Regions from separate parts of the Streptomyces sp. WP-1 genome, predicted to be linked through region 1. Evidence: riboswitches for the same ligand, from Rfam matches in the RefSeq annotation. Region 1 holds a riboswitch; each other region holds the start of a gene.

What was found. A riboswitch is a leader RNA that binds a small molecule or an ion and turns the genes downstream of it on or off. The one in region 1 is predicted to bind cyclic di-AMP.
Region 2: another riboswitch for cyclic di-AMP. It lies ahead of QHG49_RS09485 (M23 family metallopeptidase); the one in region 1 lies ahead of QHG49_RS15030 (transglycosylase SLT domain-containing protein).
Region 3: another riboswitch for cyclic di-AMP. It lies ahead of QHG49_RS18580 (M23 family metallopeptidase); the one in region 1 lies ahead of QHG49_RS15030 (transglycosylase SLT domain-containing protein).
Region 4: another riboswitch for cyclic di-AMP. It lies ahead of QHG49_RS20790 (transglycosylase family protein); the one in region 1 lies ahead of QHG49_RS15030 (transglycosylase SLT domain-containing protein).

The regions. Positions count from the first base shown of each region.
Region 1 covers NZ_CP123923.1:3,480,602-3,482,792, forward strand. Annotated here, with positions in the region: gene QHG49_RS15025 (polyprenyl synthetase family protein) at 1-323, opposite strand, end outside; cyclic di-AMP (ydaO/yuaA leader) riboswitch at 941-1,071, shown strand; gene QHG49_RS15030 (transglycosylase SLT domain-containing protein) at 1,075-1,560, shown strand; gene QHG49_RS15035 (HAD family hydrolase) at 1,609-2,191, opposite strand, start outside.
Region 2 covers NZ_CP123923.1:2,244,332-2,246,522, reverse strand. Annotated here, with positions in the region: gene QHG49_RS09490 (pitrilysin family protein) at 1-607, shown strand, start outside; cyclic di-AMP (ydaO/yuaA leader) riboswitch at 834-992, shown strand; gene QHG49_RS09485 (M23 family metallopeptidase) at 1,006-1,749, shown strand; gene QHG49_RS09480 (GntR family transcriptional regulator) at 1,950-2,191, shown strand, end outside.
Region 3 covers NZ_CP123923.1:4,259,300-4,261,490, reverse strand. Annotated here, with positions in the region: gene QHG49_RS18580 (M23 family metallopeptidase) at 17-1,078, opposite strand; cyclic di-AMP (ydaO/yuaA leader) riboswitch at 1,091-1,255, opposite strand; tRNA gene QHG49_RS18575 (tRNA-Met) at 1,462-1,535, opposite strand; gene QHG49_RS18570 (dihydrofolate reductase family protein) at 1,582-2,191, opposite strand, start outside.
Region 4 covers NZ_CP123923.1:4,735,006-4,737,196, reverse strand. Annotated here, with positions in the region: gene eno (phosphopyruvate hydratase) at 1-67, opposite strand, end outside; gene QHG49_RS20790 (transglycosylase family protein) at 612-1,328, opposite strand; cyclic di-AMP (ydaO/yuaA leader) riboswitch at 1,333-1,501, opposite strand; gene QHG49_RS20785 (transglycosylase family protein) at 1,679-2,191, opposite strand, start outside.

The DNA of each region.
Region 1 (2,191 bases):
CTGTCCACGCCCCGGCGTACGGCGGCCTCGTCCATGACGTCGTCGTGGTAGAGCGTGGCCAGATGGGTCAGCTCCACGACCACGGCCGACGGCACCACACCGGGCGCGTAGGGGTCGCCGAACTGCGCCGCGAGCATCACGAGCAGCGGCCTGAAGCGCTTCCCGCCGGCCCGTACGAGGTGCTGCGCGGCCCCCGTGATGAACGGGACCTCGCTCTTGGTGGCCTCTAGCAGGCCCTCCTCGACAGCCGCCAATCCGGCCTGGACATCGGCTTCGAGAGCCTGGTCCCGCACGCTCAGCCCGAACGGCCCGACGACGGTCACGAGGGGTCTCCTGTCTGCTGGTGTCTGCTGCCGATTACGCGGTTTGTCGATAGGTCGCTGCCATCACTCAAGTCAGCGTATCCGGTCCGGTTTCGATCACCGATAGCGCCCACCCCGCACCCACCCGTCCAGCCTGGGCGGTATCGATCCATGACCGGCATACCCCCGCTCGGATGATGACAACGGACATTTATCGACTTAACAGGTAATCGGGAACTTCATCATGACCCCGGAGAGGGGCGGAGTACCGCCTCGACCCCACCGGGGGAAGAATCCCCCATGCCCGATTTTCCACAGTTTGCCATTTCGTGAATTGGGTCACCTGGCCGTCTTCCCGCCGGTAACCCGCCAACACCCCCTCCGGCCGTGCGCCGTAAGCGAGTTGAGCGTTGGCATTCGCAAAGGATCAAGTACCCCATAGGCTGATGATCAAGGTCAAATGCCGCGATATAACAATTCAGCGCTTGTTCCCGGCATGTGCTCTCGCATACGTTCCCGACCCATCGGGCGGACGCCTAATCCTGCCGCCGCCCGTACACCCATCGAACTCATTCGTACGGCAGGAGCGGGGGACCCAGGTAAGTCGCCGGACCGGACGACTCACGTGGCGCGGCGCGTGACACAGCGCGCCGCACCGCGTGTTCGCACGGGACGGCTTGGGGTAAAGCCACGCCTCTCACGGGGCGCGACCGGGCACCTCCCCGCCCGAACCCGACAGCTCACCTCGCAGGCGTAGGAGAGGAACGTCCCCATGTCTGCTGCCGTTCAGCCGCGCCGCACCCGCGCCAACCGTCTCGTCCGCCTGATCGCCGTCGCCGGCACCGGCACGGCCGTGCTCGCCATGCCGCTCGTGGGCGCGGCGACCGCGTCCGCCACCACCGGTACGACCACCGCCGCCACCACGCCGGCCGGGTACCCGAACAACCTCGACGGCTGGATCCGCGAGTCCCTCGCGATCATGGCCGAGAAGCACATCCCGGGCACCTACAACGGCATCCACCGCAACATCATCCGCGAGTCCTCGGGCAACCCGAACGCCATCAACCTGTGGGACTCCAACGCGGCCAAGGGCATACCGTCCAAGGGTCTGCTCCAGGTGATCGACCCGACCTTCAACGCGTACCACGTGGCCGGAACGTCGTTCAACATCTACGACCCGGTCGCGAACATCACCGCCGCCTGCAACTACGCGGCCGCGCGGTACGGCTCGATCGACAACGTCAACGGCGCCTACTGACCGGCGCCTGGCCGTCGTGACGGCCCGTGGCACCACGGCTGTTCCCGGTCATCCGGCCGGGAACAGCCTGTCGAGGACGACGGCGATGCCGTCGTCCTCGTTCGCGGTCGTGACCTCGTCGGCGACCGCCTTCAGCTCGGGGTGGGCGTTCGCCATCGCGACGCCGTGCGCCGCCCAGCGGAACATCGGGATGTCGTTGGGCATGTCACCGAAGGCGAGGGCGCGTTCCGCGGGGATCCCGAGCCGTCCGGCGGCCAGCGCGAGCCCGGTCGCCTTGGTCACCCCGCACGGCTGGAGTTCCACGGTCCCGGGTCCCGACATGGTGACCGTGGCCAGGGAGTCCACCACCGAGCGGGCCACCGCGGCCAACTCGTCGTCGGACAGGGTGGCGTGGCGCAGCAGCACCTTGCTGATCGGCGCCCGCCACAGGTCGTCGCGCCGGGCCACGCCGACCGCGGGCAGGGTCGGGTGGGGCATCCGGTATCCGGGTTCGGTCAGGGTGAGCCCGTCCGTGCCGTCCTGGTCGACGGCCGCGAACACCGGGCCCACCTCCGCCTCGATCTTGCCGAGCGCGGTCTCGGCCAGCTCCCGGTCCAGCCGGACCGACCACAGCATGCGGCCGGACCCGGCG
Region 2 (2,191 bases), 1.2 Mb from region 1:
CGCCGTCCAGACGCAGCTGCTCATCGGCCGGGTCGGCTCGGACCGGCACGACCGGGTGTGGCCCGCCCAGGTGCTCGGCACCTACTGCCTCGGCGGCACCCTCACCTCCCGCCTGGACCGCGTCCTGCGCGAGGAGAAGGGCTACACCTACGGTGTGCGCGCGTTCGGCCAGGTGCTCCGCTCCGGACCCGACGGCAACGGCGCCTCCATGCTGGCCATCAGCGGCTCCGTGGACACCCCCAACACCGGCCCCGCGCTGGACGACCTGTGGAAGGTGCTGCGCACCCTCGCGGCGGAGGGCCTGACCGACGCCGAGCGGGACGTCGCCGTGCAGAACCTCGTCGGGGTCGCGCCGCTGAAGTACGAGACCGCGGCGGCCGTGGCGGCCACGCTCGCCGACCAGGTGGAGCAGCACCTGCCCGACGACTTCCAGGCGACGCTGTACCGGCAGTTGGCCGCGACGGGCACCGTGGAGGCCACCGCGGCGGTCGTCAACGCCTTCCCGGTGGACCGCCTGGTGACGGTCCTCGTGGGTGACGCCTCGGAGATCAAGGCGCCGGTCGAGGCGCTGGGCATCGGCGAGGTCACCGTGGTGGCGGCCGAGTAACCGCACGCGCCCGCGACCCCCTTGGGGGTGGGGCCCTGACGGCCTACGGGTCGTCAGGGCCCCACTTTGTTCCACTCTCCTCCCCAGATGTCCGGATTAAGGCGGAGGTTGCCCGTCTGCCCTGTGGGATGGCTTACAAAAACCGCGTTCTGTTTGGGGATTGGAAGCCGGTCCGCTTAGCGTCGTCCGGGTTGTCCGTCGGGCAGTGCGCCGCAGCCGCGGCACCGGACAGCCATCGCCGAGTCCCCGGGGCGCGAGCCAGGGGAGCCGGGGACCCACACGTCCCTGGGGTGAATCGGGCGTCCGTGCGCGAGCGCGGGGCCCGTAGGAGACCTTCCTGCTCCGAACCCGTCAGCTAACCCGGTAGGCGAGAGGGAAGGAAAGGAACAGCCACACACATGGCGTTCATTTGCGCCGCCGGGAAGCACCGCAAGCCCGGCCGGGTCAAGCGCACCGCCGCCCAGGCGGCCGGCGTCGCGGCCCTGACGACCACCGGTGTCATCGGCACCCTCGCCGCGTCCCCGGCGCTCGCCGCCGAGCACACCGTCGAGCAGACCGGCCTCACCCCGGTGCTCACCGCCGGCGACGACCTCGCCGAGCACATCGACGCCCAGGCCGTCGCCCAGCAGCGGATCGCCGAGCACGAGGCGGCCGAGAAGGCCGCGGCGGTGCGCGCGAAGGAGGCCCGCGCGGCCAAGGCCCGCGCCGCCCGCGAGGCCGAGCGCAAGCGGCTGAACGCCTTCGTCGCCCCGATCGCGCACTCCTACGTGTCCACGGGCTACAAGGCCAGCAGCTCTCTGTGGTCCTCCGGCTCCCACACCGGTATCGACTTCCACGCGATGACCGGTACCTCCGTGCACGCGGTCGGCGCCGGCACCGTCGTCTCCACCGGCTGGGGCGGGGCGTACGGCAACCAGATCGTGCTCCGCATGGCCGACGGCATGTACACCCAGTACGGCCATCTGTCGTCCATCGGTGTCACGGTGGGCCAGCAGGTCACCGCGGGCGAGCAGATCGGCCTGTCCGGCGCGACCGGCAACGTCACCGGCCCGCATCTGCACTTCGAGGCGCGCACCGGCCCCGACTACGGCTCCGACGTCGACCCCCTCGCCTACCTCCGCGGCCACGGCGTGAACGTCTGACCCACCCGCACGGCATCGAAAGCCCCGGCCCACCCGGCCGGGGCTTTCGCCATTCCCCGGCGGTTCTCCCCGGACCCTGTCCAAAAAATATCCATGGTTCGGGGACCGCCATCGGAAATTCCGGCGCGGTGGAATAGAGTCACGGAAAACACGCGTCCGTCGTCGGTGTCGTGTCGCGGGTATTAAGGCGGAGGTCGGTCATGCGTATTCCGGCGCAATCGGTGTGCACGGCGATCCGGGACGACATCGTCGCCGGCGCCCTCGAACGCGGCGGCCGCCTCACCGAGGAGGTGCTCGCCCGCCGCTACGGCGTCTCCCGTGTCCCCGTGCGCGAGGCCCTGCGCACCCTGGAGGCGGAGGGCTTCGTGGTGACCCGCCGGCACGCGGGCGCCTGCGTGGCCGAACCGACCGAGCAGGAGGCCGCCGACCTGCTGGAGATGCG
Region 3 (2,191 bases), 780 kb from region 1:
ATCCGCGCGGATTCCGTCAGGGGTTGAGGCCCTTGTCGCGCAGCCAGGGCGCGGGGTCGACGGCGGTGGCCTGCCCGTTCGGGTGGACCTCCAGGTGCAGGTGCGGCCCGGTGACATTGCCGGTGGCGCCGACGCGGCCGATGACCTCGCCGGTGGTGACCTTCTGGCCGGCCGAGACATTGATCGAGGACTGGTGGCAGAACCACAGCTCGGTGCCGTCGTCCAGGGTGAGGACGGTGCGGTAGCCGTAGGCGCCGGCCCAGCCGGCCTGGGTGACGGTGCCGCCGTGCACGGCCTTGATCAGGGTGCCGGTGGGGGCGGCGAAGTCGAGACCGGTGTGGTAGCCGGAGGACCACATGGCGCCGGGCTGCCCGAAGGTGCCGGTGATCGTGTACGAGACGACGGGCAGCGTGTACTGCTTGGCCAGCTCGGCCAGCCGCTTGGCCTCGGCCGCCTTCTTGGCCGCGGCCTCCGCCTTCTCCTTGGCGGCGGCGGCCTTGTCGGCGGCCTCCTTCTCCGCCTTGGCGGCCGCGGCGTCGCTCTGCTGCTGGGCGGCGGCGACCATCGCGGCGGTGGCCCTGCTGTCGGCCTGGCCCTGCTGCTGCTCGGCCTGGGCCATGATCCGGTTGCGCAGGGCCTCGCCGGCGCCGCTGTCCTTGGCGCCCTCGGTGGTCCGCCCGAGGTCGGTGAGCGCGGTGGCGGTCTCGGTCCTGGACGCGTCGGTGGAGTCGTCACCGAAGAAGTGTTCGACGGTGGACAGGTGCGGCACCGAGACGTTCGGCATGTCCGGCATCGAGATGGAGACCGGCGGCTTGCCGGTGTCGGCGCCGGCGATGCCGCCCGCGCCGACGGCGGCGATCACACCGACGCCGAGGACGGTGGAGCTGCGGGCGAAGCCGCCGCGCTGCTTGGCGACGCGGTGTCGGCCGCGGACCGGGGCGACGGTCTCCTCGGTGGGGTTCCACTCCTCCCAGGGTCCGTCGTCGTCGAGAGCGGGGCCGGGGCCGGGGCCGAACGACTCGGGTTCGCGCTGAGCGGGCACGAACGGGGTTTCTGGGGCAGGCCGGTTGGACGCCACGGGGGCGCGCTCCTTTCCTTCCTCCGCCTACCGGGTTAGCTGACGGGTTCGGAGCAGGAAGGTCTCCTACGCGCGTATACCGCTCGTGGACTCGTGTGAGTCCGCGGCGGTGTCCGCGTGATTCACCCCAAGGTGGTGGTTCCCCGGTTCCCTTGCGGGATTCGGCGCGTGCGCACGGAGCCGTCGCGGGTGACGGCTGGGACGACCGCGCTGCGTTATCGAACGTTAATAGACCCGGGGGGAACTTTCCAAGCCGTTCGGCTTGATCATTAAACCTGTGCGCAGGGCGGTCGGACAGTCACTACGGGCAACCCCCGTCTCCGGGGTCCGGAAAACACTCAGGGCCGGAATCCATGAACTGGATTCCGGCCCTGAGATATCAGTAGCGGGGACAGGATTTGAACCTGCGACCTCTGGGTTATGAGCCCAGCGAGCTACCGAGCTGCTCCACCCCGCGGCGATGTCTCTACTGTACGCCATCACCAGGGTGGAAAGCACATCGGTTACGACGGGGCCCCGGGTCCGCCCGCCAGATGCCGGTTCGGGGCCTTGGCCAGGGGCTCGTACTCGGGCAGGACGACGACGTCGGCGCCCGCCCCGGTCAGCACCCCCGTGCCGTCGGCCGCCACCACGAACGTGTCCGGCTCGCGCCAGGCGGTCACCACCCGGCGCACCCCCGCCCGCAGGATCAGCTCGGCGCAGGGCGCGGGGCGGGAGGCACGGCGGGCGCAGGGCTCCAGGCTGCTGTAGACGGTGGCGCCGGGCAGCCGGGGGTCGGCGGGGTCGGTCCTGGCGAGCGCCGCCTCCTCCGCGTGCACCACCGGATCCGTGCCCTCCCGGGAGTGGCCGCGGGCCAGCTCGGTGCCGTCGGCGGCGACCACGACCGCGCCGACGCTGAAGGCCGTGTCCGAGGGCGGGCACAGCGCGGCCAGCTCGCAGGCGGTGCGCAGCCAGTGCCGGTCGGCGGCGGTGGGCACCGGGCCGGTGCCGGGCGCGGTGGGCTCGTAGCGCGCCAGGACGACGTCCTCGATCCGGCGGGACTCGACGAGCCGCAGCCGGCCCTCCTGGTAGCGGCCGGGCCCGAACAGCCGCGGGGCGGCCGGATCGCCCACG
Region 4 (2,191 bases), 1.3 Mb from region 1:
CCTCGACCGTGGGGTTGCCTCGGGAGTCCAGGATTTCCCGGGCTACGACGACGTCGATGGACGGCACGAGCATCTCCTTCTTGGATGTGACGCTGGAAGTGCGGGGCGGCGGCCGTGCGGCTGCGCCTTGCGACTAGAGCCTAACGGTCCCGGGGTCGCCAGCCACCGACCGACCGTCTGGTGGGCGACGGGGACATGCAGACGGTACCTATTGTTCACCACCGGAACAAAGGGGTTCGCGGATGAGACCTGGCTGAAGGCCGGGAAAACACAAGACCCCACCCCGGCGCATACGGGGGAAACGCGCCGGGGTGGGGGGGGTTGGGGGGACGGGGGGCCGGGGGGCCGGGAGAACCGTGGGGGGGGTGGGTCCCCGGGGGTGAGCCCTAGGGGGTTGGCCCCTGGGGGGCTGGTCCGTGGGGGTTGGCCCCTGGGGGCTGGTCCCTGGGGCCGTTGGGGGGCGGTCACCGGGGGCCGGGTTCTCGGGGCTTGTCGCGGCGGGTCCGCGGTCGCCTCGGAGAGAGGCTCCCGCACCCGTGGGGACGGGGCGGGCCCTTGGGGGCAGGGCATCGGGGGTACGGCACCGGGGGGCCGTACCCCTTCGGGTCGGACTACTTCAGGTGGAGCTGCTGGCCCGGGTAGATCAGGTCGGCGTTGTCCACGATGTCCTTGTTCAGGTCGAACAGCTTCCCCCAGCCGCCGGCCACGTGGTGCGCGGACGCGATGGAGCTGAGGGTGTCGCCCTTGACCACCTTGTACTCGCCGTCACCCTTCTTGACCTTCTTGCCGGTCGGGGTGGTGACGGTCTTGCTCGCGGAGGAGCCGGTGGAGGTGCTCGTGGACTTGCTCGGCGCCGGGGTGGTGCGCTGGGTGGAGCGCGTGGCGGCCTGCTCGTCCGTGGAGCGGGTGGCGGTGCTGTCCGACGGGGTGGTCGTGGAGGCGGAGCCGCCGTACGGGGTGCTGCTCAGACCCGTACCGCAGACCGGCCAGGCGCCCTTGCCCTGCGCCGCGAGAACCTTCTCGGCGACGGTGATCTGCTGCGACTTGCTGGCCTTGTCGGCGGTGGACGCGTAGGCGGTACCGCCGTACGCGGCCCAGGTCGAGGCGGAGAACTGCACACCGCCGTAGTAACCGTTGCCGGTGTTGATGGCCCAGTTGCCGCCGGACTCGCACTGGGCGACCGCGTCCCACTGGGAGGCGGTGGCGGCGGAGGCGGTGCCGGTGGCCATCAGCGGAGCGGCGACAGCGGCACCGGTGACACCGGCGAGCGTGACGACGCGGACGGCCTTGGACGGACGACGGTGCTTGCCCTTGCCGGAAAACAGCATGGAACGATCCCCTCACCGACGCCTGCGAGGTGAGCTGTCGGGTTCGGGCCGGTTGAGTTGCCCGGCCACCCCTCCCGTGGAGGCGTGGCTTCACCCCGAGCCGGTCCGGCATCAACTGCCGGGCCCGGCACTTACCTTGGGTCCCCCGCTCCTGCCTTCGGCGCTTGACGCGACGACTGTTCCCGGGCAGCCGCTGGCAGGATTCGGCGTTGCGGCCGCCGGGGCTCGTGGTGACGAGCGGCCTTGACCGTAGCCACGTGATCCGCGGAATTTCAAAGACGATCAAGGCTTCTGAGACTCATCCCACACTTTCACCAAATCGGACATTTAGCGATCAAGTGGGGCGCCAACTAGCCCTGGTCCGCGTCCGTTTCGTCACCGACTTTCAGGGTCTGACCGGCGGTGATGTGGTTCGGGTCGGCGCCCACGACCTTCTTGTTCGCGGCGTAGAGCGTGTGCCATCCGCCGTTCACGTCAAGGGAGTCGGCGATGACGCTCAGCGAGTCGCCCTGGCGGACGGTGTAGCTGCCCGGCTCGCGGGAGGCGTGGCGGCCGGCGGTCGAGTCGTTCTGCCCGTTTGCCGTGCTTTCGTCCGCGTTGCCGCCGCGGTGACGTCCGCCGGTGAGGGCCCCGGTGTCGACCAGGTTCCAAGAGCCGACGGTCTGCTGGGGGTTGTCCAGGGTGCCGGTGGACGGCGCGGACGGCGTGGAGCCGCCGGTGGGCGCGGACGGCGTGCCCGGGGCGGAGGGGTCCGACGAGGACGGGTCGGACGGGTCCGGGGCGGGGGTGCCCGTGCCGGACGTGCCGGTGCCGGACGTGCCGGTGCCGGACGTGCCGGTGCCGGACGTGCCGGTGTGCTCGCC